3 regions of the Burkholderia sp. 22PA0099 genome follow, and region 2 is predicted to be linked to each of the others. Evidence: riboswitches for the same ligand, from Rfam matches in the RefSeq annotation. Region 2 holds a riboswitch; each other region holds the start of a gene.

Region 1 (9,605 bases), on a different replicon from region 2:
GACGCATGGCGGGCGGCGAGGGAAGCGTCAGGCGTTCGCTCAGGCGTAGTCGGACATCGGCACGCAGGCGCAGAACAGGTTCCGGTCGCCGTAGACGTTGTCGGCGCGGCCGACCGGCGGCCAGTACTTGTTGCCGGTGGCCAGCGACGCCACCGGGAACGCGGCCTGTTCGCGCGAATAGGCGTGGTTCCACTCGTTCGCGGTGACCACCGCGGCGGTGTGCGGCGCGTGGCGCAGCGGGTTGTCCTCGCGATCGGCGCGGCCTTCCTCGACGGCGCGGATTTCCTCGCGGATCGCCACCATCGCGTCGATGAAGCGGTCGAGTTCCTCCTGCGATTCCGATTCGGTCGGCTCGACCATCAGCGTGCCGGGCACCGGGAAGCTCATGGTCGGCGCGTGGAAGCCGTAGTCCATCAGGCGTTTGGCCACGTCGTCCACCGTGATGCCGCTCGATTCCTTGATCGGGCGCAAATCGAGAATGCATTCGTGCGCGACCAGGCCGCCGGGGCCCGAATACAGCACCGGGTAATGCGGCGCGAGGCGGCGCGCGATGTAGTTCGCGTTGAGGATCGCCACTTCGGTGGCGGCCGTCAGGTTGCGCGCGCCCATCATCGCGATGTACATCCACGAGATCGGCAGGATCGAGGCCGAGCCGTACGGCGCGGCCGACACCGCGCCGATGCCGTCGGCGTCGCGCGTGTAGCCGGTCGAGCGCTGGTTCGGCAGGAACTTCGCGAGGTGCGCGCCGACCGCGACCGGGCCGACGCCCGGGCCGCCGCCGCCGTGCGGGATGCAGAACGTCTTGTGCAGGTTCAGGTGCGACACGTCGCCGCCGAACTGGCCCGGCGCGGTCAGGCCGACCATCGCGTTCATGTTGGCGCCGTCCACGTACACCTGGCCGCCGTGCGCGTGCACGATCTCGCAGATCTCGCGCACGTTCTGCTCGAACACGCCGTGGGTGGACGGGTAGGTGATCATGATCGCGGCGAGGTTGGCCGAGTGCTGATCCGCCTTGGCCTTCAGGTCGGCGATGTCGACGTTGCCCTGCTCGTCGCAGGCCACCACCACCACCTTCATGCCGGCCATGTGCGCCGAGGCCGGGTTGGTGCCGTGCGCCGACGCCGGGATCAGGCAGACGTCGCGATGGCCTTCGCCGCGCGAGGCGTGATACGCGTCGATGATCAGCAGGCCCGCGTATTCGCCCTGCGAGCCGGCGTTCGGCTGCAGCGACACGGCCGCATAGCCGGTGGCCGCCACCAGCATCTGTTCGAGCTGGGCGATCATGGTGCGATAGCCCACCGTTTGATCTTCCGGCGCGAACGGGTGGATCTGGCCGAATTCGGGCCAGGTGACCGGCAGCATTTCCGAGGTGGCGTTCAGCTTCATCGTGCACGAGCCGAGCGGGATCATCGAGCGGTCTAGCGCGAGATCCTTGTCCGACAGGCTGCGCAGGTAGCGCAGCATTTCCGTTTCCGAATGATGGCGGTTGAACACCGGGTGCGTCAGGTAGGCGCTGGTGCGTTCGAGGTCGGCCGGCAGCACCGGCGCGCCCGGCAGCGCGGCGTCGAGTTCCTCGACCGACGGCGCGGCGGCCCCCGCCACCGTGGCGAACACGGCCAGCAGGTCGGCCAGGTCGGCGCGCGTGGTGGTTTCGTCGATCGACACGCCGACGCGCGTTTCGCCGGCGCGGCGCAGGTTGATGCGCTTGCCGCGCGCCGCGTCGTGCAGCGCCGTGGCCTGCGCGCCGGCTTCGATGGTCAGCGTGTCGAAGAACGTGTCGTTGACGAGCGCGAAGCCGAGCTGCCCGAGGCCCGCGGCCAGCAGGCCGGCGATGCGGTTCACGCGCAGCGCGATGGTCTTGAGGCCGCGCGGGCCGTGATAGACGGCGTACGAGCTGGCCATGATGGCGAGCAACGCCTGCGCCGTACACACGTTGGAGGTGGCCTTCTCGCGGCGGATGTGCTGCTCGCGCGTTTGCAGCGCGAGGCGCATCGCCGGCTTGCCTTGCGCATCGACGGTCACGCCGACCAGCCGGCCCGGCATCTGCCGCTTGAATTCGTCGCGCACCGCGAGGTACGCGGCGTGCGGGCCGCCGAAGCCGACCGGCACGCCGAAGCGCTGGGTGTTGCCGATCGCGACATCCGCGCCCCATTCGCCCGGCGGCGTCAGCACCGTCAGCGCGAGCAGGTCGGCCGCCACCACCACGTGGCCGCCGGCCGCGTGCACGGCTTCGGTCAGCGCGCGGTAGTCGCGCACGTCGCCGTCCACGCCCGGGTATTGCAGCAGCACGCCGAACGCGTTGGCCTCGGCGGCTTGCGCGGCCGGGCCGGTGACGATTTCGATGCCGACCGGCACGGCGCGCGTGCGAATCACTTCGAGCGTTTGCGGCAGCACGTCGTCGGCCACGAAGAAGCGGTTCGACTTCGGCTTGCCGTTGCGTTGCAGCAGCGTCATCGCCTCGGCGGCGGCGGTGGCCTCGTCGAGCAGCGAGGCGTTCGAGATGGCGAGGCCGGTGAGGTCGGTCACCATTTGCTGGAAGTTCAGCAGCGCTTCGAGGCGGCCTTGCGAGATTTCGGGCTGGTACGGCGTGTAGGCCGTGTACCAGGCCGGATTTTCGAGCACGTTACGCAGGATCACGGCCGGCGTATGCGCGTTGTAATAGCCCTGGCCGATGAAGGTCCGGAACACCTGGTTCTGATTCGCCAGCTCGCGCAGCGCGGCGAGCGCTTCCGCTTCGCTTTTCGGCTGCGTGAACGGGCCGAGCGGCAGCGTTTCGTCGCGGCGGATCGCGGCGGGAATCACCGCATCCATCAGCGCCGCGCGCGACGCGAAGCCGAGCGTGTCGAGCATCGCCTGCTGGCTGGCGGCGTCGGGGCCGATATGGCGTTCGGCGAACGCGTCGTGCGTTTCGAGCGCGGCGAGCGAGAGGGGCGTGCGGTTCATCAGGTGATCCGGATGGTCGAGCTTCATGGCATGTCCTGCGGGGTGGCGGCGCGCACCGGAGCCGGGCGCGCCGCGCGGGTCGTAAAACGCTTAGTCGATCAGCTTGGTGTACGCGGCTGCGTCGATCAGCTTGTCGGTGCTGGCGCCGGGGGCGAGCTTGATCTTGAAGAGCCAGGCTTCGTAGGCGTCTTCGTTGACCGATTCCGGCGTGTCGATCGCGTCGGCGTTGACGGCGAGGATCTCGCCCGATACCGGCGAGTAGATGTCGGAAGCGGCCTTGACCGATTCGACGACGCCGACTGCTTCGCCTTCCTTGAACTGCTTGCCGACTTCCGGGAGTTCGAGGAAGACGATGTCGCCGAGCGTGCTCTGCGCGTGATCGGTGATGCCGACCGTCAGCGTGCCGTCAGCTTCGGTGCGGATCCATTCGTGTTCGTCGGTGTATTTCAGATCGGCCGGGACGTTGCTCATCGGATGCTCCTGATTGGGTTTTGTGCGTTGAAGTTCGCCGTGCGCGCGGGAGGGGGCCGTCAGACGGCCAGCACCTTGCCGTTGCGCACGAACGGGAGTTTTACCACGCGCGCGGGAAGGTTTTTGTCCCGGATTTGCACCTGCACCGCATCGCCCGCCGATACGCCGGCCGGCACGCGCGCGAACGCGATCGATTCCTGCATGGTGGGCGAGAAGGTGCCGCTCGTGATCTCGCCTTCGCCGTGCGCGGTGACGACCTTCTGGTGGGCGCGCAGCACGCCGCCGGCCTTGCCGTTTTCCTTCAGCAGGATCAGGCCGACGAAGGCGGCGCGCTGGCCGTTGGCTTCGAGCGCGGCGCGGCCGACGAAATCGCGCGGGGCGGCGAGGTCGACCGTCCAGGCCAGGCCCGCGTCGAGCGGCGAGACGGTGTCGTCCATGTCCTGGCCGTAGAGGTTCATGCCGGCTTCGAGGCGCAGCGTGTCGCGCGCGCCGAGCCCGGCCGGGCGCACGCCCTGGGCGACCAGCGCATTCCACAGCGCTTCGACGTGGCTGGCCGGCACGATGATCTCGAAGCCGTCCTCGCCCGTGTAGCCGGTGCGGGCAACGGTGAGGTCGCCGAACGGCGTGCCGGCGACCTGCGCGGCGTTGAACGGCTTCAGTTCGCTGGTGGCGGCGCGGGCGGCGGGAATCGTGTCCCAGGCCTTGGCGCGCGCGTTCGGGCCTTGCACGGCGACGATCGCCAGCTCGCGGCGCGGCGTGATCTCGAGGCCGAAGCCGCCGTCGGCGTTCAGGCGCGCGAACCAGGCGAGATCTTTCTCGGCGGTGCCGGCGTTGACCACCACGCGGAAGAAGTTTTCGGTGAAGTAATAGACGATCAGGTCGTCGATCACGCCGCCTTCCGGGTTCAGCAGGCACGAATAGAGCGCCTTGCCCGGGGTTTGCAGCTTGCCGACGTGGTTGGCGATGGCGTGCTCGAAGAACGCGCGCACGCGCTCGCCGCGGAAATCGACGACGCACATGTGCGACACGTCGAACATGCCCGCATCGGTGCGCACGGCACGGTGCTCGTCGAGCTGGGAGCCGTAGTTCACGGGCATGTCCCAGCCGCCGAAATCGACCATGCGGGCATTGAGCGCCGTATGCGCGGCGTGAAGCGGGGTGTGTTTGAGTGCGGTCATCGGGGCCTCGGGGTTCCGTCCGCGCGGGTGCGCGAGCGTGACAACGATCTGGCAATTCGCGGGATGCACGGGCGACACGACGCCAGTGAATCCTTGCCAAGCCCCTCTGTCCTTGGTACCTGAGAGATTGCGCGGCCGTGACCGGCCTGCGCGCGCCCCTTCGGTGGGCAGCTTGCCGGTGCGTTCGCACGGGCTACTGCCGCTCTCCAGAGTTCGAAACGCGCGACGCGCCGCATTGGCGGCGCGCACGGTGTTTCGACGCGGTCGGTCCTTTTGCCTGAGAGTTTGCGGGTGTGCCCCTTCGGCGGCGCGGCGAGCCGATGTACCGGCTGCTGCGCGCTCTCCCGACGCGTGCCGGCGAATGTACGCGAGGCCCAACGGCTTGTCAATTTGCGCAAATTCATGTCGCCTGGCGGCAGGCGGATGTCGCACGCCTGCGTGGCGAGGCTGGGGATAAGCCGGTGGACAAGGTGTGGAACGGCAGGGGGTAACCGGCTGTTCGGCTGTGGAAAATCGTGTGGATGACTACGTGGGCAAGCGCGGGATTTGCTGGGGATAAGCGGTGGGCAGGCGGTGGATAACGGGTGGGTAAGCAGGGGCGAAGTGTGGGATAAGGCGGTGGATAACCGGGTGGAAAAGCGCTGAAAAAGCTGTGGAAAGGGGGCCGGAAAACCGTGGGATAAGCGGTGGGCAACTGCCCGTTCGCGGTGGACAAGCCTTGGGATAACCGGTGGGCGAGCGGTGAACAAGTCGCGCGGAGCGGGCTCCGGGAGCGCCGCGCGAGGCCGCGCCATGGCGGCTTGCGGGATGAAACGGAGAGGGAGAAAGCCGGGCGCGGAGCCGACGGCGCGCCGCGCGGTGCCGCGCCATGGCGGCTTGCGAGATGAACGGAGAGGGAGAAAGCCGGGCGCGGAGCCGACGGCGCGCCGCGCGAGGCCGCGCCATGGCGGCTTGCGAGATGAACGGAGAGGGAAAAGCCGGGCGCGGAGCCGACGGCGCGCCACGCGATGCCGCGTCACGGCGGCTTGCGAGATGAAACGAAGACGGAGAAAGAACGGCGCGGAGCCGGCGGCGCACGTCGCGCTCACCCGCCCACACCCACCGCTTACACGCCGATCGCGCGCGCGGCCGTATCGAGTTCCTGGTTCAGCACGCGCTGTTCGTCGGCGGTCAGGCCGCCGCCGTGCTGGGCGCTCATGTCGTTCGCTTCCTGGCGGATCACGTCGAGCCGGCGATGCAGCGCGCGGCCTTGCGGGGGCGGATAGGCGCCACCCGTCACGCGCGAATCGATGCGCCCGCCGAGGCTGTCGATCCGGGCCAGGATGTCGTTCATGCGCTCGACGCCCACCGGCGGCGGCGCCGGTTGCGGCGGGGGCGGCAGCGTCGGCTGGACGGGGGCCGGTTGAACGGGGCGCGGACGCGGCGTCCATCGCTTCGGCGGCGGCGTGACCACGCACGCGGCCAGCGAGGCGACGAGGGCGGCGCCGAGGGCCGTACGGATCAACCGTTGCATGAATCGTTCTCCTTGTGGCGGATCGGTGAGGCGCGAATGCGGGTGCGGCGTGCCGAAAACGAAGCCGGCCCTCTCGGGGCCGGCCGTTTTAAGCACGATTGAGACTATTCCTAAGTCAGTTCGGGTTCCCGAGACTTTTGTAACGGTTTGTACCGGCGAGCGCGTACGCCGGTGTCAAAACGTTTCGCGCACGAACGGCAGGCGGCGGCCTTCGCGCTCGCTGCGATCGGCCAGCTCGATGATCGCCATCACGTCGACGGCATCCTGGGCCGTCACCGGGAACGGCGCGCGATCGTGGATCGAGGCAGCCAGCGCGCGGTAGAACTCGGCGTACTGACCGTCGAGCGTGGGCACCGGGCGTTCCGTCTCGACGTCGCCGTCGAGCAGATGCAGCACGCCGGGGTGGTTGCCGCCGCCGAATTCGACGTCGTCGGGCGTCAGGCCCGCCTTGAGTTGATCTTCCTGCGTGTCCAGCCCGAACTTCTGATAGCCGCCGCGCGTGCCGAGCACGGTGAAGCGCGCCGGCTCGATCGCCGCGAGCGCGCTCGCGTGCAGCGCCACTTCCTTGTCCGGATAGCCGAGCACCAGGTGGATCAGGTCGGCGGCCTCCGAGCCGTCGCGGCGCGCGCGCACCGTCGCGCTGACCGTGTCCGGCGCGCCGAACAGCGCCAGCGCCTGGTCGATCAGGTGCGGGCCGAGATCGAACAGCAGGCCGCCGCCGCGCGTCGCGTCCTCGCGCCAGCGCTGGCGGATCTGCGGGCGGAAGCGGTCGAAGTGCGATTCGAACCAGGTGATGCGGCCCAGTTCGCCGCTCGCGACGAGCTGGCGAACGGTGAGGAAATCGCCGTCCCAGCGGCGGTTGTGGAACGGCGCGAACACCAGCCCGCGGTCCGCCGCGAGCCGCGCCAGCGTGCGCGCCTCGGCCGAACTCAGCGTGACCGGCTTGTCGACCACCACGTGCTTGCCCGCTTCCAGCGTGCGGCGGGCCAGATCGAAGTGGGTGTCGTTCGGCGTGGCGATCACCACGCATTCGACGTCGGCGTGCGCGAGCAGCGCCTCGAAATCGGCCACCACGGCCGCCTGCGGATAGGCGGCGCGCGCCTTCTCGGGCTGCCCGGTGGCGATCGCCGCGACCGTGGTGCGGCCGCTGTGCGCGATCACGGGCGCGTGGAACGTCGCGCCGGCGAAACCGAAACCCATCAGACCTACTTTCAGCAAAGAAGCCATAAGCGAATCCTGTCAGCGAGCGAGATCAAACGAGCGGCTATTGTGGCACGGCGAAGCGGGGCGCGAACACGCCGGCACGCCGGGTGGGCGGTAGCCCGATTCGTTGTCCGGCCCCATTTTGGCGTCACGATCGGCACGCAGGCGGCGTGTTAACATGCGGCCTCCCGCGTCCGTCGTATTCCGATCCGCGCAGCCTCCGGCGGCGCGCACCGCGCCCTGTTCGAAGGCGCGGCGGCGGCGCCGCCATCCGCATCTCCAGTCCGTCAGCCACCATGTCCGCAGGTCTCAATGCCGCTCAAAACGAAGCGGTGCGCTATCTCGACGGCCCCTGTCTCGTGCTCGCCGGCGCCGGCAGCGGCAAGACGCGGGTGATCACCCAGAAGATCGCCCATCTGATCGAGAACAAGGGGTTCGAGCCGCGCCATATCGCGGCCGTCACGTTCACCAACAAGGCCGCCGCCGAAATGCGCGAGCGCGTCGGCAAGCTGCTCGAAGGCAAGACGCTGACCACGCCCGGCAAGGAAGGCCGCAAGGTGCCCGTGAATCAACTCACGGTGTGCACGTTCCACTCGCTCGGCGTGCAGATCCTGCGCCAGGAGGCCGAGCACGTGGGCCTCAAGCCGCAGTTCTCGATCATGGATTCGGACGACTGCTTCGGCATGGTGCAGGAGCAGCTCGGCACCACCGACAAGGGCCTGATCCGCAAGATCCAGAACATCATCTCGTTGTGGAAGAACGGCCTCGTCACGCCCGAGCAGGCGCTCGCGATCGCCGCCAACGAGGACGAGCAGCAGGCCGCGCTGGTGTTCCGCAATTACGTGGCCACGCTGCACGCGTATCAGGCGGTCGATTTCGACGATCTGATCCGCTTGCCGGCCGAGCTGTTCGAGCGCAACGAGCAGGTGCGCGACCGCTGGCAGAACAAGCTGCGCTACCTGCTGATCGACGAATACCAGGACACCAACACCTGCCAGTACACGCTGCTCAAGCTGCTGGCCGGCCCGCGCGCCGCGTTCACGGCGGTGGGCGACGACGATCAGGCGATCTACGGCTGGCGCGGCGCGACGCTGGAGAACCTGGCGCAGCTCGGCAAGGATTTCCCGAAGCTGCATCTCGTGAAGCTGGAGCAGAACTACCGTTCGACGGTGCGGATCCTGACCGCCGCGAACAACGTGATCGCCAACAACCCGAAGCTGTTCGAGAAGAAGCTGTGGTCCGAGCACGGCATGGGCGACACGATCACCGTCACGCCGTGCAACGACGAGGAGCACGAGGCCGAATCGGTGGTGTTCCGGCTGTCGGCGCACAAGTTCGAGCGGCGCACGCAGTTCCGCGACTACGCGATCCTGTATCGCGGCAACTTCCAGGCGCGGATCTTCGAGCAGGTGCTGCGCCGCGAGCGGATTCCGTACGTGCTGTCGGGCGGCCAGTCGTTCTTCGACAAGGCCGAGATCAAGGACTTGTGCGCCTATCTGCGCCTGATCGCCAACGCCGACGACGATCCGGCGTTCATCCGCGCCGTCACCACGCCGCGCCGCGGCATCGGCAACACCACGCTGGAGGCGCTCGGCTCGTTCGCGGGGCAGGCCAAGGTGTCGCTGTTCGAGGCGGTGTACATGGGCGGCATCGAGGCGCGGCTGTCGGCGCGGCAGGTCGAGCCGCTGCGCATGTTCTGCGACTTCATCCAGCGCCTGACCGAGCGTGCCGATACCGATCCGGCCACCACCGTGCTCGACGACATGATGGAGGCGATCCACTACGAGGCGTATCTGTACGACGCGTTCGACGAGCGCCAGGCGCAGTCGAAGTGGCAGAACGTGCTCGAATTCCTCGAATGGCTCAAGCGCAAGGGCACCAAGCCCGAAACCGAGGCCGTCGATGGCGAGTCCGAGGGCTTCCATAACGCCGACGGGCTCGCCGACACCGGCAAGAACCTGCTCGGCCTGATCCAGACCGTCGCGCTGATGTCGATGCTCGAAGGCAAGGAGGACGACCCCGACGCGGTGCGGCTGTCCACCGTGCATGCGTCGAAGGGGCTGGAGTATCCGCACGTGTTCCTGGTCGGGGTGGAGGAAGGCGTGATGCCGCACCGCGGCAACTCGGAGGACGAAGCCGTCGACGACGCGCGCATCGAGGAAGAGCGCCGGCTCATGTACGTGGCGATCACGCGTGCGCAGCGCAGCCTGCACCTGAACTGGTGCAAGAAGCGCAAGCGGGCGCGCGAGACGGTGGTGTGCGAGCAGTCGCGCTTCATCGTCGAAATGGGGCTCGAC
Region 2 (9,605 bases):
ATGTTGACCGGAAAATATCGGAACGGCGAAGCGGGTCGACGCGAAGCATTCGGCGGCGCCGTGTTCCAGGCCGAAGATTCGCGACAGCGCTCCGATGTGCTCGACACGGTGCTCGACATGGCTCGCGAACTGCAGGCCACGCCGGACCAGGTCGCCATCGCCTGGGTCGCCGCGCACGGCGGGCTGCCGCTGATCGGGCCGCGTTCGCTGCCGCAGCTCGTCAGCAACCTCGGTGCGGCGAATCTGACATTGAGCGCCGAGCAGCTCGCCCGACTCGATGCGGTCAGCGCCCCCGCGGTCAAGGCCGCCACGGTCGCCGCGGTATCCGACTCGAACACCGATACCGCGCTGCCGCTCCTCCCGGTTGCCTGACGCAGCGCGTTCGGCGCCCTCCCATCCTGCTTCGTTTTCCTGAACAATATGAACACTCACCTTCCGGCCCCGGGCAGCATCGCCGACATGAAAGCCGGCGAAATTGCCCTGCTCGCCGACGCCGATCAGCGCGCGGCTCACTATCTCGAGTCGGTCGAAACCCGGCGTGTCTTTCCCACGCCGGAGGCGCTCGCGGCCTTGGCCGCGTTCGACGAACCGCTCCCCGAACAGGGACGCTCCGCGCACGATACGCTGGCGCTGCTCGACGACATCGGCTCGCCCGCCACGGTGGCCTCGAACGGGCCGCGCTATTTCGGTTTCGTCGTGGGAGCGTCGTTGCCGGGCGCGGCCGCGGCCGAGCGGCTGATGATGGCGTGGGATCAGGGCGCGCCGCTGGCCATGGCATCGCCCGTCAGTGCGCGCATCGAGGCAGTGGCCGGCAACTGGCTGCTCGAGGCGCTCGATCTGCCGCGAGGCAGCGCCGTCGGCTTCGGCACGTCGGCCACGGCATGCGGGCTGAGTTGCCTGGCGGCCGCGCGGCGCGCCTTGCTCAAGCGGGCCGGATGGGATCTCGACACGAAGGGGCTGTACGGTGCGCCGCAAATCCGCGTGGTGGTATCGGCGCGGATTCACGTGGTGGTGCTCAAGGCGTTGCGGGTGCTCGGCTTCGGCACGGAGCAGGTCATTCCGGCGGCCACTGACGCGCACGGCCGCGTCGATCCCGAGCGCCTGCCCGAACTCGACGCCAACACCATCCTTTGCCTGCAGGCCGGCGAGGTCAACACCGGCGAATTCGATCCGTTCGCAGCGCTCATTCCGAAGGCAAAGGCGCAAGGCGCATGGGTACACGTGGATGGCGCGTTCGGCTTGTGGGCGCGGGCATCGCAGGCGTTGCGGCACCATACGGACGGTGTGGAACTCGCGGACAGCTGGACCACGGACGGGCACAAGTGGCTGAATACGCCCTACGACTGCGCGATGGCGATCTGCCGCGATCCCGACGCATTGGCGGAAACCTTGAGCAGCGATGCCGTCTACGCCACCGGCTCGCGCCTGGCCCAGAAGAACCTCACGCTCGAATTCTCCCGACGCCCTCGCGGCATCACGATTTGGGCCGCGCTGCGCACGCTCGGCCAGCAAGGCGTGGCCGCGATGGTGGAACGTCATTGCGCCCAGGCGACCAGATTGGCGCACGGGTTGCGCGATGCCGGTTTCGACGTGCTGAATCGCGTTGTCCTCAACCAGGTATTGGTTCGGGGAGAAAACGATGCGCAGACTGCTGCGATCCGGCAGGCCGTTGAAAGCTCGGGTGAAGCCTGGTTCGGGCCGGCGGTGTGGGACGGGCGCCCTGCATTCCGCCTCAGCGTATCGTCGTGGCGCACCGAAGATGCGGATATCGACAGGACCATCGCGCTGCTTCGGAGCGCACGCGACACGGCCTGATCACCGGCAAGTCATGCGGCGCTACCGCCCCTGCTCAATCACCGGGCGTATCGACGAGGCGACAATGCCGACCGCGACACGCCCGAATGACCGCACGCCTCAGTTCGTACCCTGAAGCGCATAAGTTTGCAGATGTGCAAAGGCGGTTCGCAAATACGGTGTCTCGATCCGATGGCGCGCCGCGCGGGCGATCATGTCGCCCACGATCGCGTCGGACTCGATGCGCGGCGCGCGCCGCGCGATGTCGCGCATCATCGACGCGGCCCAGGTCGAATCCGGGTCGAGCAGGAAACCGCGAACGCCGCTCACCGCCTGCTCGCCGAGGCCGAACCCCTCCGCCGCGGCCACGGCAAGCGATTCGTCGAGCAGCGCCTCGATCACGCCCTTGCCATCCGCCGTCCGCAAGATATCGCACAAGCGCCCGCGCATCAGGCAGGTCGCGGCGGCGCCCGAGCACAACATCACCCACTTCTGCCATAGGTCGGCTTCGACCCGCTCCGACGCCACGCGCAAACCCGGCGTGGATGCGATCGCCGCGTGGAAGCGGCGCACCAGATCGCGCTGCAGCGGATGGCGCGCACCGACAATCAGTTTGTCCTGACTGCCGGTGTGCACGACATGGCCGTCCTCTGCGAGCGACGCGGCGATATAGGACACGCCGCCCAGCACCCGTTCCCGCCCGACGCGACGGTCCAGCGTGTCGTACACCGCCATGCCGTTCAGCAATGCGAGCACACCGGTCGTGCCGGCGAGCGCGGGCGCCAGCGAATCCAGCGCGTCGTCGAGGTCGTAAGCCTTGCAGGTCAGCAAGACCAGGTCGTAGCCCGGCTCCACCGCATCCGCGGTCACGGCATTGACCGCCGCACCGAAATCCCCCAGCGCGCTCGACACGCGCAGGCCATCGCGAACCAAGGCGGCCGCGCGGTTCGGGCGCACGAGAAACGTCACGTTCGCGCCCGCCTGGATCAGACGCGAGCCATAGTAGCCGCCCAGCGCGCCAGCACCGAGGATCAGAACCCGAAGCCCTTCATGATGATTGCTCATATCTCCGCCATCGAATCGTTGTCCTGTACGCAGCCGGTATGCCGGACAGCGTGACATGCGGCTTGGCGCTCGCTGCACGGCTTCGAGCGCGATCATCGCCGCGGCTGGAATACTACTATTAAAGTAGTATTCCAGCCAGATATCGGAGACATGCCTAGCCGTCGATGTCTTCAACAACGACATGTGCGGTTCAATCAATCGGCGCCGATCACCGACGCGATAGCGGTGCCGCTCGAATCGTGACGCCGGTAATGCCGGCGCCGATGATGGCGATTCGTGACATGTGATGGTCCAGATCGAATTGAGCATCGCCGACGACAACCGCCGCCGGCGCCGATGCCCCATCTGTCCATTTACCTGAGAGTTTCGCCACCGCCCGGATTGCGCCACGGCGGTGGCTCCCCTTCGGTGGGCGGGCGAGGCGCCACTCTCCAGAGCGTTCTTGCATCACGGTCTTTTTGCTTGAGAGTTTCCGGGGCGGTTGCTCCGTCGGTGCCGCTCGCTCAAGCGGTCTCTCCCGTGATGCACGAATAGAACGATTGCCAATTTACCCTGAACGGCGTGCGCCATAATTCGGCAACGGGAAATCCATTACCGCGTGTCGGTTCCACCCCCAATCTCAAGTATTCCTATTCAAATAGTCGTTCAGTCGTGCCTCTCGACCGCCGGGTCAGTATCCGGCGCGTGACGATACGTTGTCGCGGGCGACGTTGCCGCCGGCCGTATGCGCATTGGCCTGCGCGACGGCCGAGATAATATCGATCGCCTCCTGCACCTGATCGCGGGTGATGTTCAGGTAAGGGATCGCGCGAACGCCGTCCGCACCGGACGGCAGGACATGCAGCCCCTTTTCGTAAAGCCGCTCGACGAATTCACCGGCCGGGAGCGACGATATGCCGAACCTCACGATGTTCGTTTCGACCGTGGACACATCGAGGGAAATGCCGGGTTGGCCCGCGATGCCGTTGGCCAGCATGCGCGCATGTTCGTGATCCTCATGAAGCCGCTCACGGTGATGGCGCAGTGCGTGCAACGCGCCGGCCGCGACGATCCCGGCCTGGCGGAACCCGCCACCGATCTGCTGCTTGAAACGACGCGCGCGCGCGATGAAATCACGAGAGCCAGCCAGCGCCGAACCCACGGGCGCGCCGAGCCCTTTCGAAAAGCACACGCTGACCGAGTCGAAATGGCGTGCGTATTCGCGCTCGGGAATCCCGGTGGCGGCTGTCGCATGCCAGAGCCTCGCGCCATCCAGGTGCAGTGCGAGGCCGCGCTGCCGGCCAAGCTCGCAAACGGCCTGCAGCTGCTCGATCGGCCACACCTTGCCGCCACCGATGTTGTGGGTGTTTTCCACACAGAGCAGCTTGATCGGGGCAGGAATCGTGGTGGGGAAAAATCGATGCGACACGCCGAGCGCATTCGCTACGTCGTCCGGCGTGAAGACGCCGCGCACACCGGGCAGCAGGCGCGGGAGTACCCCGGAGAACGCTGCCGGCGCGCCGCCTTCAAGAATATAGACGTGCGCATTCTGATCGAAGAGAACCGCGTCGCCCGGTTCCGTATGGGTGCGGATCGCGACCTGATTGGTCATCGTGCCGGTCACCATGTACACCGCGTCTTCCTTGCCCAGCAATTCCGCGACTTCTCGCTCAAGTGCCTTGACGGTCGGATCGTCGCCATACACGTCGTCGCCGACCGGCGCGTTGGCGATGGCCTGACGCATGGCCTGAGTCGGCTGGCTGCAGGTGTCACTTCGTAAATCGATCATGCTGTGCTCCCGGATAAGGTGGATGGTGAGCACAGCTTCGGCCACGCACCGGCCGGCGATTTGGACAAACTTGCTGATTTACTGCCGGGCGATACCGGGCGGCACGCCGAAAAAACGACTGAACTCCCGACTCAAGTGCCCTTGATCGCAGTAGCCGACATCGATGGCGACCTGTCGCAACGGTACGCCACGGAGCACGCGATGTTTGGCCAATGCAACACGACGCTGCACCAGATACGCATGAGGCGCGACCCCGACCGACTTCTTGAACTCGCGCAGCAGGTGATAAGCGCTCATACCCGCCACCTGGGCGATGGCATCGAGCGACGGGTTATCCACGAAATGGGCATCGATATAGTCGCGCGCCCGGCGCACTGCCCCGGGCATCGCGCCCCCGGCGGATGGCCGATGCGTCGCCGACGCGTGTCTCAGCACGAGTTGGGCCATCGCGGCGGTAAGCCGGGATGTTCTTTCAAGCTGGCTGGCGTCATCGGATTCGGAGCAAATGTGCGCAGCGCGAAACAACCGCATCGTGTCGGGGTCGTCCATTACGACGTCGGGAAAATGCACGGACCGCTGTGGCGCACCGTCCGCGTCCCGCAACAGTCCGAGCAGGCCCGACGTCGATACATACACCATGCGGTAATCCCAACCGCCTTCGACCGCTGGACGCCCCTCATGAAGCTGCCCCGGATTGATCACGCAGATCGCGCCCTGCGGCATGATCAGCCTTCGGCCACGGCCCTCGAGAAACGCCTGTGCACCGCGTTCGATCACGCCGATCGCAAACTCGTCGTGCGCATGCGGCGGGAACCGATGCGTGCGATAGCTGGCTGTCATCAGTTCGGCGTCGGCAAAGCCAGGCTCGCGCCAAAATTTTGCCTGGTTCGATCGGGATGGATGTGCTGTATCCATGGTCGTGACCCATAGTCGGTGGTGTCCGGGGATCATCCGGCAGGAACAGGTGCCGCGGTGCATTCGCGCCTTGCCCTGTCGAGCAAACCGGACGCATTGATTGTAGCTACATCTAAATAATCGTCAATGCTGCGAATCATGGGCTCATCACGCCCCTAACGGCGGCACGCGGCCCCGTTTTTTGTACAAAACCGCAATTTTGTCCATCTCCTATCACTTGGAAGCCGCGACGATACCTGGACGGCCGCGCTTCGATGCGCGTGCGCCGCTCCACGCAACCGTAACGGACGGCCCCCGACTACGACCTGGCACCGCTTTAAGCAGGCCGTGGCACGGACGGTTTCTGTCCAGCGTCCCTCTCATTCCAAGCGAGACACTTCCATGAATCATGCTGACCTCGAACACCTGACGACCTCGTTCCCATACCGGCGCAAGTATGACAATTTCATCGGTGGACAATGGGTTCCGCCCGTTGCCGGTGAATACTTCACCAATGTATCCCCAATTACCGGCCAGCCGCTTTGCGACGTACCACGCTCTCAGGCAGAAGATGTCGAACTGGCGTTGGACGCAGCGCACGGTGCCAAAGCGGCTTGGGCGGCGATCTCACCCGCCGAACGCGCACTGGTATTGCACCGGATCGCCGACCGGATGCAGGACAATCTCGAACGTCTCGCGGTTGCGGAAACGATCGACAACGGCAAGCCGATCCGTGAAACGCGCGCAGCCGACTTGCCGCTTGCGATTGACCACTTCCGTTATTTCGCCGGATGTGTGCGTGCGCAAGAAGGTACGCTCGCCGAAATCGATCAAGATACCGTTGCATACCATTTTCACGAGCCGCTCGGCGTCGTCGCGCAGATCATTCCTTGGAATTTCCCGCTGCTGATGGCCGTTTGGAAGCTCGCGCCTGCGCTCGCAGCCGGCAATTGCGTGGTACTGAAACCGGCCGAACAGACGCCCGCGTCGATCCTGGTGCTGATCGAGCTGATTGCCGATCTGCTTCCGCCAGGGGTCGTGAACATCATCAACGGCTTTGGCGTGGAGGCAGGCAAGCCGCTTGCGTCGAGTCCGCGCGTGGCGAAAGTGGCATTCACCGGCGAGACCTCGACCGGCCGTCTGATCATGCAATACGCGAGCAAGAATCTGATCCCCGTCACCCTCGAACTGGGCGGAAAAAGCCCGAACATCTTTTTCGACGATGTCGTCAACGCCGATGACAGCTTCTTCGACAAGGCGCTCGAGGGCTTTGCGATGTTTGCCCTGAATCAGGGCGAGGTCTGCACCAGCCCGTCGCGTGTACTGATCCAGGAATCTGCATACGACAAGTTCATGGAACGCGCAGTGAGTCGCGTGGCCGCGATCAAGCAAGGACACCCGCTCGATCCCGACACGATGATCGGTGCCCAGGCTTCATACGAGCAGTTGTCCAAGATCCTGTCATACCTGCAGATCGGCAAGGAGGAAGGCGCCACCTGCCTGATTGGCGGCGAGCAAAACCGGCTGGACGGCGACCTGCGGGACGGTTATTACGTGAAGCCGACCATCTTCAGCGGACACAATTCGATGCGAATTTTCCAGGAAGAGATTTTCGGCCCCGTCGTTTCCGTCACCACCTTCAAAAACGAGGAGGAAGCGCTGGCGATTGCGAACGACACGCTCTACGGCCTCGGGGCCGGCGTCTGGACGCGCGACGGCAATCGTGCCTATCGATTCGGCCGCGCGATCCAGGCGGGTCGCGTCTGGACCAACTGCTATCACCTGTACCCCGCGCATGCCGCGTTCGGTGGCTACAAGCAATCCGGTATCGGGCGCGAGAACCACAAGATGATGCTCGACCATTATCAGCAGACGAAGAATCTGCTCGTCAGCTACAGCGCGAAGCCGCTCGGCTTCTTCTGATCCCGGCAAGCTGGCGCGACCGAGGATCGCTCGTGCGCGCCAGGCTTCGCGCCTGACGGTGCGCCGATTAACGGCCCACGCCGGTCAGATAATCCCGGTCCTCCTGCGACATCGCCTCCAGCCACGCAGCCTCGCCGCCAGGCGCAGGCAGCAACTTGCCGTACTCCACCATCTGCGCGGCGGGCAGTTCGGCCAGGTAGACCCAAACATATCGGCTGTCGGTGTTCGCGGCACGCGCCACGACGCCCACGATGCTGTCGAGAAGGCCCCGTTTCTGCTCGTCGGTCCTCCCTGCCCGAATCTGCCCGTGCACGAAGATGTGATCAGCCTTCAGTGGGGCACCGCCGAGAAAGTGATCACCCGTGGCCACCGGGGTGAAGATGACCTGTGCAAAGAAACCCTGCGCACCGGTCGCACCGCTGTGGGCCTGCGTGATTCCCCTTGCGATCTCGCCTTTTTCCTCGGCGGTGAAACGGCCCTCTGCGGCCGTCACGACGTATGTCGGCATTGCACACTCCCTAAATAAATGTAGGTACAACTTTTTGGGGGAAAGAGCGGAACGACCGCCCGCTCTATCGAGTCAGCCACCGGCATCGCAAGTGGATGTAGGTACATCTTATTCGACGCCACTGTTCGTTGCCATGACGGATTAACCCTTGCAGCTAACCGACGTCGGCGCGCTGCAGCGATTCCAGCGCCTCGAGCAGGTGCTCCTTGGCTGCCCCCTTGATGAATTTCCGAACCTCCCCCTCGACACGCTTCTGGGCACGTCTCCAGTAGGGCTCCGCGCTGCGCAGTTTGGCGGCGCCTCGCTTGCTCAGGCGCGCAACCTTGACACGGGCGTCGGCCTCAGGCGTTACCTCAACCCATCCGGCATCGATCAAAAGCTTGAGGTTGCGAGAAATCGTCGTCTTGTCGAGCGCGACTTCGACTGCAACTTCCGTGTAGGTCGCGGCCTCGAGACGCTCCAATGCGCGCAGAAGCGAAAATTGCGTGATCTTCAAGCCGACGGGCCGCAGCGCGTCGTCGTAGATGCCGGTCAGTGCATTGGCCGAGCGCCGGAATTGCGTGCAGTAACAATCAGTGAACATGATGGAATCGATGAGCTCCGATGGACACACCAGCCCGCTGCCGCGAGGAGGATTGAGCAAGCGACAGTATATCGAAGCGCCGGTGGCCGGCGGCCCGTGTACGCCCCGCCTTCGCGAGATCGTCAGGAACCCATAACGTATGCCGATAAGCGCAATTTTGTCCAAAACCCGACAGCGATATGGGTGGAGAGTCATCCATTTACAGCCCTCATGGGCATGCATGCAGGCGATGCCTGTCGGGAAACCCGGAATATGAAAAAAGTGGGACTGGTCGGATGGCGGGGCATGGTTGGCTCTGTCCTGCTCAAGCGCATGCGCGAGGAAAACGATTTCGCGCGCCTCTCGCCGATCTATTTCAGCACCTCCGCAGCCGGTCGGCGTGTGCGCGATCATCGAGGCAATGAGCACACGTTGCGCGACGCGACGTCCGTCGAGCAACTCGCGGACATGGATATCATCGTTACATGTCAGGGCGGCAGCTATACGCAGCCGATCTATCCCGCGCTGCGGGCAAGCGGCTGGGATGGCTACTGGATCGACGCGGCATCGGCAAAGCGCATGGACAGCGACTCGCTGATCGTGCTCGACCCGGTCAATCGAGCGCAGATCGATACCGCGATCGCGTCGGGCGTGAAGAACTACATCGGCGGCAATTGCTCGATCACGTTGTCGCTGGTCGGCCTCGCCGGCCTGTTTCAAGCGGGACTCGTCGACTGGATGTCCGTGATGACCTATCAAGCCGCATCGGGCGCCGGCGCCGCCCATGTGACCGAGCTGCTCGGGCAGATGTCGGCGCTGTCGGAGCGCACACGAGCGGCGCTGGCCGACCCGGCGACGCCGACCCTCGACGTGCTGGAGCTCGCCCGCCGCGCCGCATCGGGCGACGATTATCCGATCAGCCGGTTCGGCGTGCCGCTGGCAGGCAGCATCATCCTGTGGATCGACTCGGATCTCGGCAACGGCATGAGTCGCGAAGAATGGAAAGGCGAGGTGGAGGCCAACAAGATACTCGGCCTCGCGCCCGGCACGATCCGCGTGGATGGATTGTGCATAAGGGTGGCGGCGTTGCA
Region 3 (9,605 bases), on a different replicon from region 2:
GTCGAAGCGCGCGTCGCGCACCTGCGCGTCGGCGTCGTCGAGCGTGGCCTGCGCGGCGTGCAGCTCGGAGGTGCGCTGTTCGGTGTTCTGCTGGGTGCCGGCTTCGGCGCTTTGCAATTGCTGCGCGCGCGCCAGTTCCTGCTTGGCCAGCACCAGCCGCGCGGCCGCCGTCTGCTGCTGCGCCTTGGCCTGCGTATAGCGGATTTCGTAGGGAACCGAATCGATCGTAAACAGCAGGTCGCCCTTGTGGACCACCGCGCCGTCGCGGAAGTGGATGCCCGTCAGCGTGCCGCCCACCTGCGCGCGCAGCTCCACCTGATCGACCGCCGAGAATTGGCCGAGGAAACCGAGCCGCGTATCGAGATCGCGCACCAGCGGCCGGCTGACCGTCACGTCGTGCGGCCCCATCGGCGCGGCGGCGGCCGTACCCGCGCCGCCCTGCTGCGCATGATGGAACCACAACCCGCCACCGATCACCACGATCGCAACCGCGATCGCCACGGCCCGCGCGCGCCGCTTCGGCCCGCCATTGCGGCCGCCGTCCACGTGCGCGCCGTCTTCGTCCAGTCTTGTCTTCGTATCCACTGCTTCACCCTGGAAAGCGTTGCGCCCGGCATCGTGCGCATGCGAACGAACCGGGCGATGTCGGCGCCGCGTAACCCCACCCGGCGGCCGGCCTCATTTTGGATGTCTATCGACATCCAAGTTGCGTTAGATTACCCATAACATCCAAATGATCAAGCGCGACGAAATGACGAAGCACGGCGCTGCCTCGCGCGAATGGGCGCAAACGCATGCTGGATGGGGATCTGCGGGATTGTTCTAGGCTGTCGGCTACTGAATTCAGGCGCGACGCACAGCGGGTTTCACGAGAAAAGGCAGGAATACGAAAGGAAAATGGAAGCTTTGCCGGGTAAAGACGGACGAAACATCTTAGGAATTTAATTTTCGTCGCGTACAGTGATGGCCCGGCTTACCCGTGCCGCCGCTCCACTCCACGCCGATCACCGATGTCCCGTCTTCCGCCTCATATCGCTTCGCTTCGACTCGTCATCATCTGCGGAATCCTGACGATCTTCCCCGCTCTGTCGATCGACCTCGGCCTGCCCGGCTTCGCCAGCATCGCGACCATGTTCTCGATGCCGATCGAGCGCGTGTCGCAAACCCTGAGCTTCTTCTTTTTCAGCTTCTCGGTGTCGCCGCTGATCTACGGGCCGCTGTCCGACCGGATGGGGCGCCGCCCGGTGCTGCTGTTCGCCTGCGTGGTGTACACGTTCGCGAGCGTGCTGGCCACGCTGTCGACCTCGTTCGACATGCTGCTGGTGTGCCGGCTGTTGCAGGGCACCGGCGCCGGCGCGGCCTCGGTGCTGGCGATCACGGTGATCCGCGATCAGCGCAGCGGCGACGAAGCGCGCCAGTTGCTGTCCTACGCCGCCGTGGTGCGGATCATCGGGCCGACCACCGCGCCCACGCTCGGCAACCTGCTGCTGATGTTCGGCAACTGGCGGTGGATCTACGGCTTCATGGCGCTCGGCGGCTTCCTGATGCTGCTGATCGTGGCGCGCGAGTTGCCGGAATCGTCGCATGCGAAGCTCGCGCGCGCCGACGGCCACGGCGCGAAGCTCGGCGGCATGAGCGGCCTCACGCCGTCCGACGCCGCGCCCGCACGCCGCTCGGTGCTGGCCGACTACCGGCAGTTCCTGACCGACAAGACCAGCCTGTCGTACGCGCTGATCATCGCGCTGACGTTCTCCAGCCACTTCTCGTACATCACCGGCTCGCTGTACGTGTTCATCGACGTGCTGCATGTCTCGACCACGCTGTATGGCCTGCTGTTCGCCGTGATGGCGCTGTGCCTGATGCTCGGTTCGTTCATCAGCGCGCGGCTCGGCAAGCACGGCGTGCCCGGCGAGTGGGTGCTGGCCGCCACGCTGGCGGTGTCGGTGGCGTCGCCGCTGACGATGCTGTCGCTGTCCGCCGGCCACCGGCTCGACGTGACCGTGCTGACGCTGCTGCTGTCGCTGAACACCACCTGCCTCGGCATCCTCACGCCGATCGCGCAGCAAGGCGCGATGGAGCGCGCCGCGCAGTTCGCCGGCACGGCCTCCGCGCTGATGAACGCCTTGATGACGGGGATGGGTGCCTGCGCCAGCTATATCGAGGGCGTGCTGCTGACGCGCTTTCCGGAATCGCCCGCGCTTGTCATGAGCACGCAGATGGCGCTGTGCTGCATCGGCGGCGCGGCGATTTTCCTGGTGGGAATCCTGCCGGCGGCGCAGCGGCGGCGCACCGCCTGAGCGCGCCCGGCGCGGGCCACGCGCTCAGGCCGGCCCGCGCGCGGGGCCGGCGGTACCTCAGCGGTACTTCGCGCCGCCGTCGGCGTCGATCACCACGCCGCTCAGGTAGGACGCACGATCCGATGCGAGGAAGCTGACCAGATCGGCCATCTCCTCGGGCTCCGACGGCCGGCCGAACGGCAGCCCGTCGAGCAGTTCGCGCCAGCGCGAGGCGTCGCCGAGCTGCGTTTCGGCGCGGCTGCGATAGAGCTTTTCGAGCCGCTGCGTCGCGCACGGCCCCGGGTTGATGCCGACCATGCGCACGCCGCGTCGCGTCGCATGCGCGCCCACCGCTTGGGTGAACGCCACCAGCGCGGCGTTCGCCGTCGAGCCGAGAATGTAGTCGTAGCGCGGCGTCACGCCGGCCGCGCCGATCACGTTGACGATCACGCCGCTGCCGCGCTCCATCATCGCCGGCAGCACCAGCCGCGCGAAATCCATATAGCCGAACAGCTTCAGTTCCCAACTGGCCCGCCACGCGGCCTCGTCGATCGCCTCCAGGCCGCCGCCCGGAATCGCGCCGGCGTTGTTGACCAGGATGTCGATCGTGCCCGCTTCCGCCAGCAGCTCGCGACGCGCAACCGGGTCGGACAGATCGACCGCGCTCGCGCGCACCGTCACCTCGCCGGCCGCCTCGACTTCGCGCCGGGCCAGTTCGAGCAGGTCGGGGTTCGACGACACCAGATGCACCGCACACCCTTCCCTGGCGAGCGCGATCGCGCTGGCCAGGCCGATGCCTTTCGATGCGCCGGTGATCAGCGCGGTGCGTCCTTTGATACCGAGATCCATGGGGTGTCTCCAATGCGTGCCGTCGGGATGGGGGAGAAGCGAGGGCTGACCGGGGCGCCGGGCGCCTCGTGTGCCGTCTCGACGGGGATCGTAGCAGGGGGCCGGGAAGTCGGTCGGCGGCGCAACAATGGCCGCGATTCGAGCAGGGGTATCGGGTGGACGAGGCGCGCGATGCGTTGCTGCGGTGGCCCTGCTCGATGCGATATCGGATGCGCCGCTACGTTGCGCGCGCTCAGGTCAGCAACGGCGTCAGGTCCGGATCGCCCTTCTCCATCGCCCGACGATACGCGGGCCGCGCGCCGATACGCTGGAGGTAAGCCAGTATGCCGGGGTAAGGCGCGAGATCGACCGGATGAAACAGGCGCATCGTCGTCAGTGAAAACACGTTCATGATGTCCGCCGCCGTGAACGTGTCGCCGGCGAGATAGGCGCTGTGCGCCAGCCGGTCGTCGATCAGGCGCAGCACCTTGTCGAGCCGCCCCCGGGTCGACGTCAACACCGGATGATCGGCCGGCAATCCGCAGCGCTCCACGGTCATCGATCGAAGCATGACCGGCTGCAGGTTGCCGTTGGCAAAATGAAACCAGTAGAGATAGGACGCGAACGCCGGATGCGACGAATCGAACTGCAGCCGCCCATGCCCGTATCGCGCGAGGATGAATTCGACGATCGCGGCCGATTCGGCCAGGCACGCGCCGTCGACCTCGACCAGCGGCGCGGCGCCGAGAGGATGCAGCGCTTTCAATTCAGGCGGCGACAGGCGTGTGACGGCATCCCGTTGATACTTCTCCAGTTCGAAGGGAAGGTCCAGCTCCTCGCAGAGCCAGATGATCCGTTCGGATTGCGAATGACCCAGATGATGAATTTTCAGCATGGCATGTGTTCCTCGGTATGAAATGTAGCGAGCGAGACGGCGATGAGCGATGCGGTGGCTAGACACCGTCCGGCGCGCCGAGATGGCGGGCGAACGACGCCGAGCGCCCACGGCGTTGTCCGCGAACGTCGGTGGGCAGATAGCCGAACCGCTCACGGAAGCGAGCCGAGAAGCGGGATGCGGAGGCATAACCGGTGGCCAGGGCGATCTCCAGTACAGGCACATCGGTGTTCTGAAGCAACGCCAGCGCATGCGACATGCGGACATCCTGCTGAAGCCGGCGAAACGATGTGTCCTCCGCCGCCAGCTTTCTTCGCAGTGTCGGCACGCTGGTTGCGATTTCGTCGGCGACGCGTTCCATCGACCACGCCGTCGACAGATCCGCGGCAAGCAGCGTGCGAACCTGCTCGCCGAACGACGCCGGCGCCGACGCCAGGGACGAAAAATGAAAACCGCGTTCGGCGAGCCACAGCAGCACTTCCCGCAAACGGCTCGCCGCGATCGCCGGCGGCAGGCCTTCGGCCGGTTGCAAGCCATTGAAGGCGCGATAGAACGATGCGCGAAACGCGTCGCCCAAGCCGGCATGCACGGCCACGCGCGGGCTCGGCCGGCGCCTGACCGGCTCGGGCATCGCGAGCAGCGCCGCACTCCAGTTGATCCAGAGCGCACGGTAGAGGCCGCTTCGGCCGGGCGTGTTGGAGATGTCGACGCGTTCACCGGCCTGCAGCGTGAACGCCGCCCCGGGGTTCGCGACGCCCTCGCCGCCACGCCAGCGAATCCGCTTGGTGCCCTCCTCGACGAGAATCAGCGTTGCCTGACCGACCACGATCCGACGCGAGGTCAGATCGGAGCGTTGCACGATATGCCCCGCCGCGCCCACCTCGGGCCTGGACAGTACGCTGCGTGAACCCGCTCCGAACCGGATTGCCTCGGCGAGGCGGTCGGCGGCCTCGCTCTCTGCCGACAGGTCGGCATTCATGGGACATCCGACAGCGAGCGCGTCGGCCACGGCACGGGCGATTCGAGCGTGGCAACGATCGGCTGCGGGCAGCGTGATGCGCGAGCGCAACGCGGCGCGGTGTCGAACGGTGAAGCGATCATGGCGGGTATCGTTGATGTCCAGGGAACGTGAGCCATTCTGTCATCAAATATCGGCATGATCGCGACGGTTTCGCTCAATCTCTGTGCGAATTCGCTCATCTCGTCGCAGCGAGGTTCGGACCGCATCCGGGCAGTCGGTCAATGCCGCGAATTCAACCCTCGCCGATCACCGACGTCACGGCTTCCGCCGTTGCCGCCGACAAGGTCCAGCCGAGATGCCCATGCCCGGTGTTGTAGAAGACGCCCGGGCGCTTGCCACGCCCCACTCGCGGCAGCATGCTCGGCAACATCGGCCGCAAGCCCGCCCACGGCACCACGCGAGACGTCGAGACGGCGGGAAAGTAGCGGCGCACCCAATCGACCAAAGGCTCGATCCGATCCGCGCGAATGTCCCGGTTCGCGCCATTGAATTCCGCCGTGCCGGCAACCCGGAAACGATCCGCGCCCAGACGGCTGGTCACGATCTTCGCGCGATCGTCGAGCAGGCTGACCCAGGGCGCGCCGTCGCGGCTCGGTGCATCGTCCAGTTGCACGGTGATCGAATACCCTTTGACCGGATAGACGTTCACGTGGTCGCCCACCATCGCGGCGAACTGCTTACTGCCGACCCCGGCGCAGATGACGACACGATCGAAAACCTCCTGTTGCCGCCCGGAGGCGATCGAGATCCGGCCGCCCTCGATCGACTCGATGCCGCCGACCGCCGTGTCGTAATGAAATTGCACGCCGCGACGCTCGCAGGCCGACGACAGCCCCCGGGTAAATTTGTGAATGTCGCCGGTTGAATCGGACTCCGTAAAGAATCCGCCGTGGAAACTGCCCTGAAGCGCCGGCTCGATCGCGCGCATCTCCTCCGGCGTCACCGCTCGACGGTCCAGCCCGCCTGCACGCAGCAAGGTGTTCACGCGCGTGGCCGCGTCGTGCTCCTTGCGCGTTGCATAGAAGTGCAAAATACCGCGCCGCTCGTGATCGAACTCGATGCCCTCGCGCTCCGCAATCTCGAACAGATGGGCACGGGCGGCGATCGCCAGCCGCACGGTCTCGATCGTGTTCGCTTCGTAGCGCGGGATCTTCCCGAGGAATTCGGCGATCCAGCCGTACTTGTGCGCACTGGGGCGCGGGTTCAGGAGCAGCGGCGCGTCGCGCGTGAACATCCACCGCAACCCCTTCAGTACCGTGGCCCGGCTGTTCCAGACTTCCGCATTGCTGGCCGAGAGCTGGCCGCCGTTGGCGAAGGAGGTTTCCATCGCGGCATAGCGGTGCCGTTCGAAGACGGTGACGCTGTGGCCGCGTTGCGAGAGCGCATAGGCGGTCGTGACGCCGGTAATGCCGGCGCCAATGATGGCGATTCGTGACATGTGATGGTCCAGACAGTGTTGAGCATTGCCGGCGATCCGTGCCGCCGGCGCATTTGCCCCATCTGTCCGTTTACCTGAGAGTTTCGCCACATCCCGCATGACATCGCGGCGCGGCTCCCCTTCGGTGGGCGCGCAAGGCGCCGCTCTCCAGAGTGTTCCCGCATCACGGTCCTTTTGCCTGAGAGTTTCCGGGGCGGTTGCTCCGTCGGCGCCGCTTGACTTGAGCAAGCGGTCTCTCCCGTGATGCACGTGTAGAACGACCGCAAACTTACCATACGCAATGCGGAACGGCCAACGAAAACGCGATATCCCTTACCGCGCGCTCGTCCTCGACACCGATCTGCCGATACACGGCGTCGAAGCCTCCACGGCGACCCCGCGACGCGTGCCCCGGTATGGATTTTCGCGCCCCCGCCAGGGCATCGACCGCCTCTTTCGCCCGCCATTCAGCCGGTACGGAATTGACTCGACCACCGGTGCCCGCATCGCCGTCGCGCCGGCGTTTTCCGGTTTTAGTACTAGTCCTATGCGGTTCGAAACCGGTCAGATATCACCGATGGTCAGCACTTTGTAAAGTGAACTCATCGGTTAAAACCTACTGGAGCGAACCATGAAAACCTCACTGATCCAACGCGCAGTCACCACCACCTTCCTCGTCGGCGCCATGTTTGGCGGCGTGAACGCAGCCCATGCCGCTTCGACCAGCGACTACTTCGTGGCGAAGGGCTCGGCCACCGTCGACGATTCCGCCACGGCCAAGGGCGCGAACGCAGTGGCAGCCGGCGCGTCGGCCGCCGCGAATGGCGCCGACTCGACCGCCCTCGGCCACGGCGCCATCGCCGCATCGGCAGGCGCCAGCGCGATCGGCGCGGGTGCCAGCGCCTCGGGCGCCGGGGCTGTCGCACTGGGCAACAACGCGGTAGCGGCATCGGGCAGCGCCGGCAACATCGCCATCGGCCAGGGCTCGCTGTCGAACGGTGGCGGCGGAGCGATCGCGCTGGGCCTCAATGCCAACAGCGGCAGCTACGATTCGGTGGCGGTCGGCACCAATGCGAAGACGCTCGGACATAGCTCGGTATCGATTGGGGAAGACGCCCTGAGCGCCTCGTCCGATTCGGTGACGCTCGGTCACGCGGCCAGCACCGCCGGCAGCAGCTCGGTCGCCATTGGCGTGAAGGCAGCGGCCAACAGCTATAACTCCGTCGCGATCGGCAACGGCGCGCAGACCAACAGCTACAACTCGGTCGCACTCGGCAACAGCGCGCTGACCACCGGTTCGAGCTCGGTCGCCATTGGCGTGAAAGCAGCGGCCAACAGCTACGACTCCGTTGCGCTCGGGGCGGCCGCCACCGCGAATTCGTCGCTGGCGGCGGCGATCGGCTACGGCGCAGCCGCGAATTCGCAAGCCGCCGTGGCCGTCGGCTACAAGGCGACCGCCAACAAGGTCGCGGACATCGCGATCGGCGATCAGGCGCTGGCCGACTCCACCGGTCTGGGCAATCCCGCGTCGGCACTCGGTTATCAAGCGCACGCAATCGGCTCGGGCACCGCGATCGGTGCACTCGCAAACGCCGCCACGGTCCAATCGACCGCGTTGGGCGCGAACAGCACGGTATCGGAACTCAACGGCACCGCGATCGGCTTCGGCGCGCAAGTGCAAGCCGGCGCCACCAACGCCGTCGCACTCGGCCAGGGCAGCGTCGCCAATCGCGCCAACACCGTCTCGGTGGGCGCGGCGGGCGCCGAACGCCAGATCACCAACGTCGCGGCCGGCACCGCCGACACCGACGCGGTGAACGTCGCGCAACTGAAGCAGGCCGGCCTGGTGGGCAGCGACGGCTCGACGCTCGACGCGCTCGTGTACGACGCCGGCTCGAACCGCGGCATGGTCACGCTCGGCGGGATCGGCGCGGCGCAGACGGTGGCGCTCACGAACGTCGCGGCAGGCCGCATCGCGGCGAACAGCACCGACGCCGTGAACGGCGGCCAACTGTTCGAGCTGACCTCGCGGGTCGATGCCCTGGCGAGCACGGGCTATGCCGGCAATACCGGCAATACCGGCCGGGATGCGGGTAACGGCGGCCCCGTCGACGGTGCCGGCCAGCGCGTGACCAACGTCGCGGCCGGTGTGGCGGACACGGACGCGGCGAACGTCGGCCAGTTGAACTCGGCTGTCGACAACGGCGTGCAGCGCGCCAACGCCTACACGAACCAGCAGGTCGGCCAGCTGCGTTCGGATGTGGACGGCTACCGCAAGGATGCGGCCGCCGGCTCCGCCTCGGCGATGGCGATGGCGAATTTGCCGCAGGCGGTGCTGCCGGGCGAACGCGTGGTGTCGATCGCGGGCGGCACGTACGGCGGCCAGTCGGCGATGGCGCTCGGCCTGTCGACCGCCACGCAAAAGTGGATGGTCAAGGGTTCGCTGACCACCAACACGCGCGGCTCGGTGGGCGCGGGTGCCGGTGTGGGCTACCGCTGGTAAGGCTTCCTGACGCGTTCTGACAACAACAACGAACAGAGAGAGCAGGACCGGCCCCGTGGTTCGTTCCGGAAGTCGTGGCGGGGTCGTTTGGCCGGGCTGAATGCCCGGCTTTTTTTCGTCCCTGTCCCATAGCCTGGCGAGCCGTCGACCGCCAGACTGCTGTTTTGCGGTCCGGCAGCAGCGCAGCCGGGCACATCTTGCCGGCAGAGGAATCGCGATGACATTCAGCACGAACGAGCAGAAGCAACTGATCGCGGCATCGAAAGCGGGCCGGGCGCGGATCGACGACACCGTCAAGCAGCTGCGTCTCGATCATCCCGACCACTTCCACACCGAAGCTTCGTTGCCACTGCGGCGCTTCCATGACCAGCCGCTGCGCGGCGAACCGTGTCAATCATTCGTGCAGCGGGTCGGCGCCCGCGACAGCGATCGCAACCCGTCCGCCTGAACCGGGCACCCCAGTCGCCGCGTCGAATTCACCCGGCGAATTCGCTTATGATTGGCGATCTCGATTTCCCCCGCAGGGGCGGTTCATGGCAATGCAAGACCATGAAGGCAGGCATCGCCGACTCACGGACGCCCTGTCCGCCGCCGAGGCATCGGCCGGCAAGCCGGGCGTGCTGAATCGCTATCAGCGCGTGCTGCTGTACGGTGGCGGCGTGATC

What was found. Region 2 has a riboswitch for glycine ahead of AB4851_RS10185 (ketopantoate reductase family protein). Riboswitches for the same ligand answer to the same signal wherever they lie in the genome.
Region 1: linked by a shared signal. The riboswitch ahead of gcvT (glycine cleavage system aminomethyltransferase GcvT) and the one ahead of AB4851_RS10185 (ketopantoate reductase family protein) in region 2 are both predicted to bind glycine.
Region 3: linked by a shared signal. The riboswitch ahead of AB4851_RS23145 (D-amino acid dehydrogenase) and the one ahead of AB4851_RS10185 (ketopantoate reductase family protein) in region 2 are both predicted to bind glycine.

The regions. Positions count from the first base shown of each region.
Region 1 covers NZ_CP163165.1:127,890-137,494, reverse strand. The annotation lists gene gcvP (aminomethyl-transferring glycine dehydrogenase) at 40-2,970, opposite strand; gene gcvH (glycine cleavage system protein GcvH) at 3,034-3,414, opposite strand; gene gcvT (glycine cleavage system aminomethyltransferase GcvT) at 3,474-4,592, opposite strand; glycine riboswitch at 4,689-4,812, opposite strand; glycine riboswitch at 4,847-4,949, opposite strand; gene AB4851_RS15825 (hypothetical protein) at 5,698-6,105, opposite strand; gene AB4851_RS15820 (oxidoreductase) at 6,280-7,332, opposite strand; gene AB4851_RS15815 (UvrD-helicase domain-containing protein) at 7,605-9,605, shown strand, end outside.
Region 2 covers NZ_CP163164.1:2,269,905-2,279,509, reverse strand. The annotation lists gene AB4851_RS10195 (aldo/keto reductase) at 1-372, shown strand, start outside; gene AB4851_RS10190 (pyridoxal phosphate-dependent decarboxylase family protein) at 460-1,815, shown strand; gene AB4851_RS10185 (ketopantoate reductase family protein) at 1,915-3,168, opposite strand; glycine riboswitch at 3,204-3,295, opposite strand; glycine riboswitch at 3,300-3,389, opposite strand; gene AB4851_RS10180 (threonine aldolase family protein) at 3,530-4,627, opposite strand; gene AB4851_RS10175 (AraC family ligand binding domain-containing protein) at 4,706-5,542, opposite strand; gene adh (aldehyde dehydrogenase) at 5,924-7,444, shown strand; gene AB4851_RS10165 (tautomerase family protein) at 7,512-7,952, opposite strand; gene AB4851_RS10160 (MarR family winged helix-turn-helix transcriptional regulator) at 8,107-8,595, opposite strand; gene asd (aspartate-semialdehyde dehydrogenase) at 8,788-9,605, shown strand, end outside.
Region 3 covers NZ_CP163165.1:1,694,615-1,704,219, reverse strand. The annotation lists gene AB4851_RS23175 (efflux RND transporter periplasmic adaptor subunit) at 1-585, opposite strand, end outside; gene AB4851_RS23170 (MFS transporter) at 1,011-2,297, shown strand; gene AB4851_RS23165 (SDR family oxidoreductase) at 2,355-3,125, opposite strand; gene AB4851_RS23160 (glutathione S-transferase family protein) at 3,358-4,110, opposite strand; gene AB4851_RS23155 (helix-turn-helix transcriptional regulator) at 4,058-4,978, opposite strand; gene AB4851_RS23150 (hypothetical protein) at 4,975-5,199, opposite strand; gene AB4851_RS23145 (D-amino acid dehydrogenase) at 5,253-6,458, opposite strand; glycine riboswitch at 6,615-6,709, opposite strand; gene AB4851_RS23140 (YadA family autotransporter adhesin) at 7,069-8,940, shown strand; gene AB4851_RS23135 (hypothetical protein) at 9,158-9,388, shown strand; gene AB4851_RS23130 (ATP-binding protein) at 9,474-9,605, shown strand, end outside.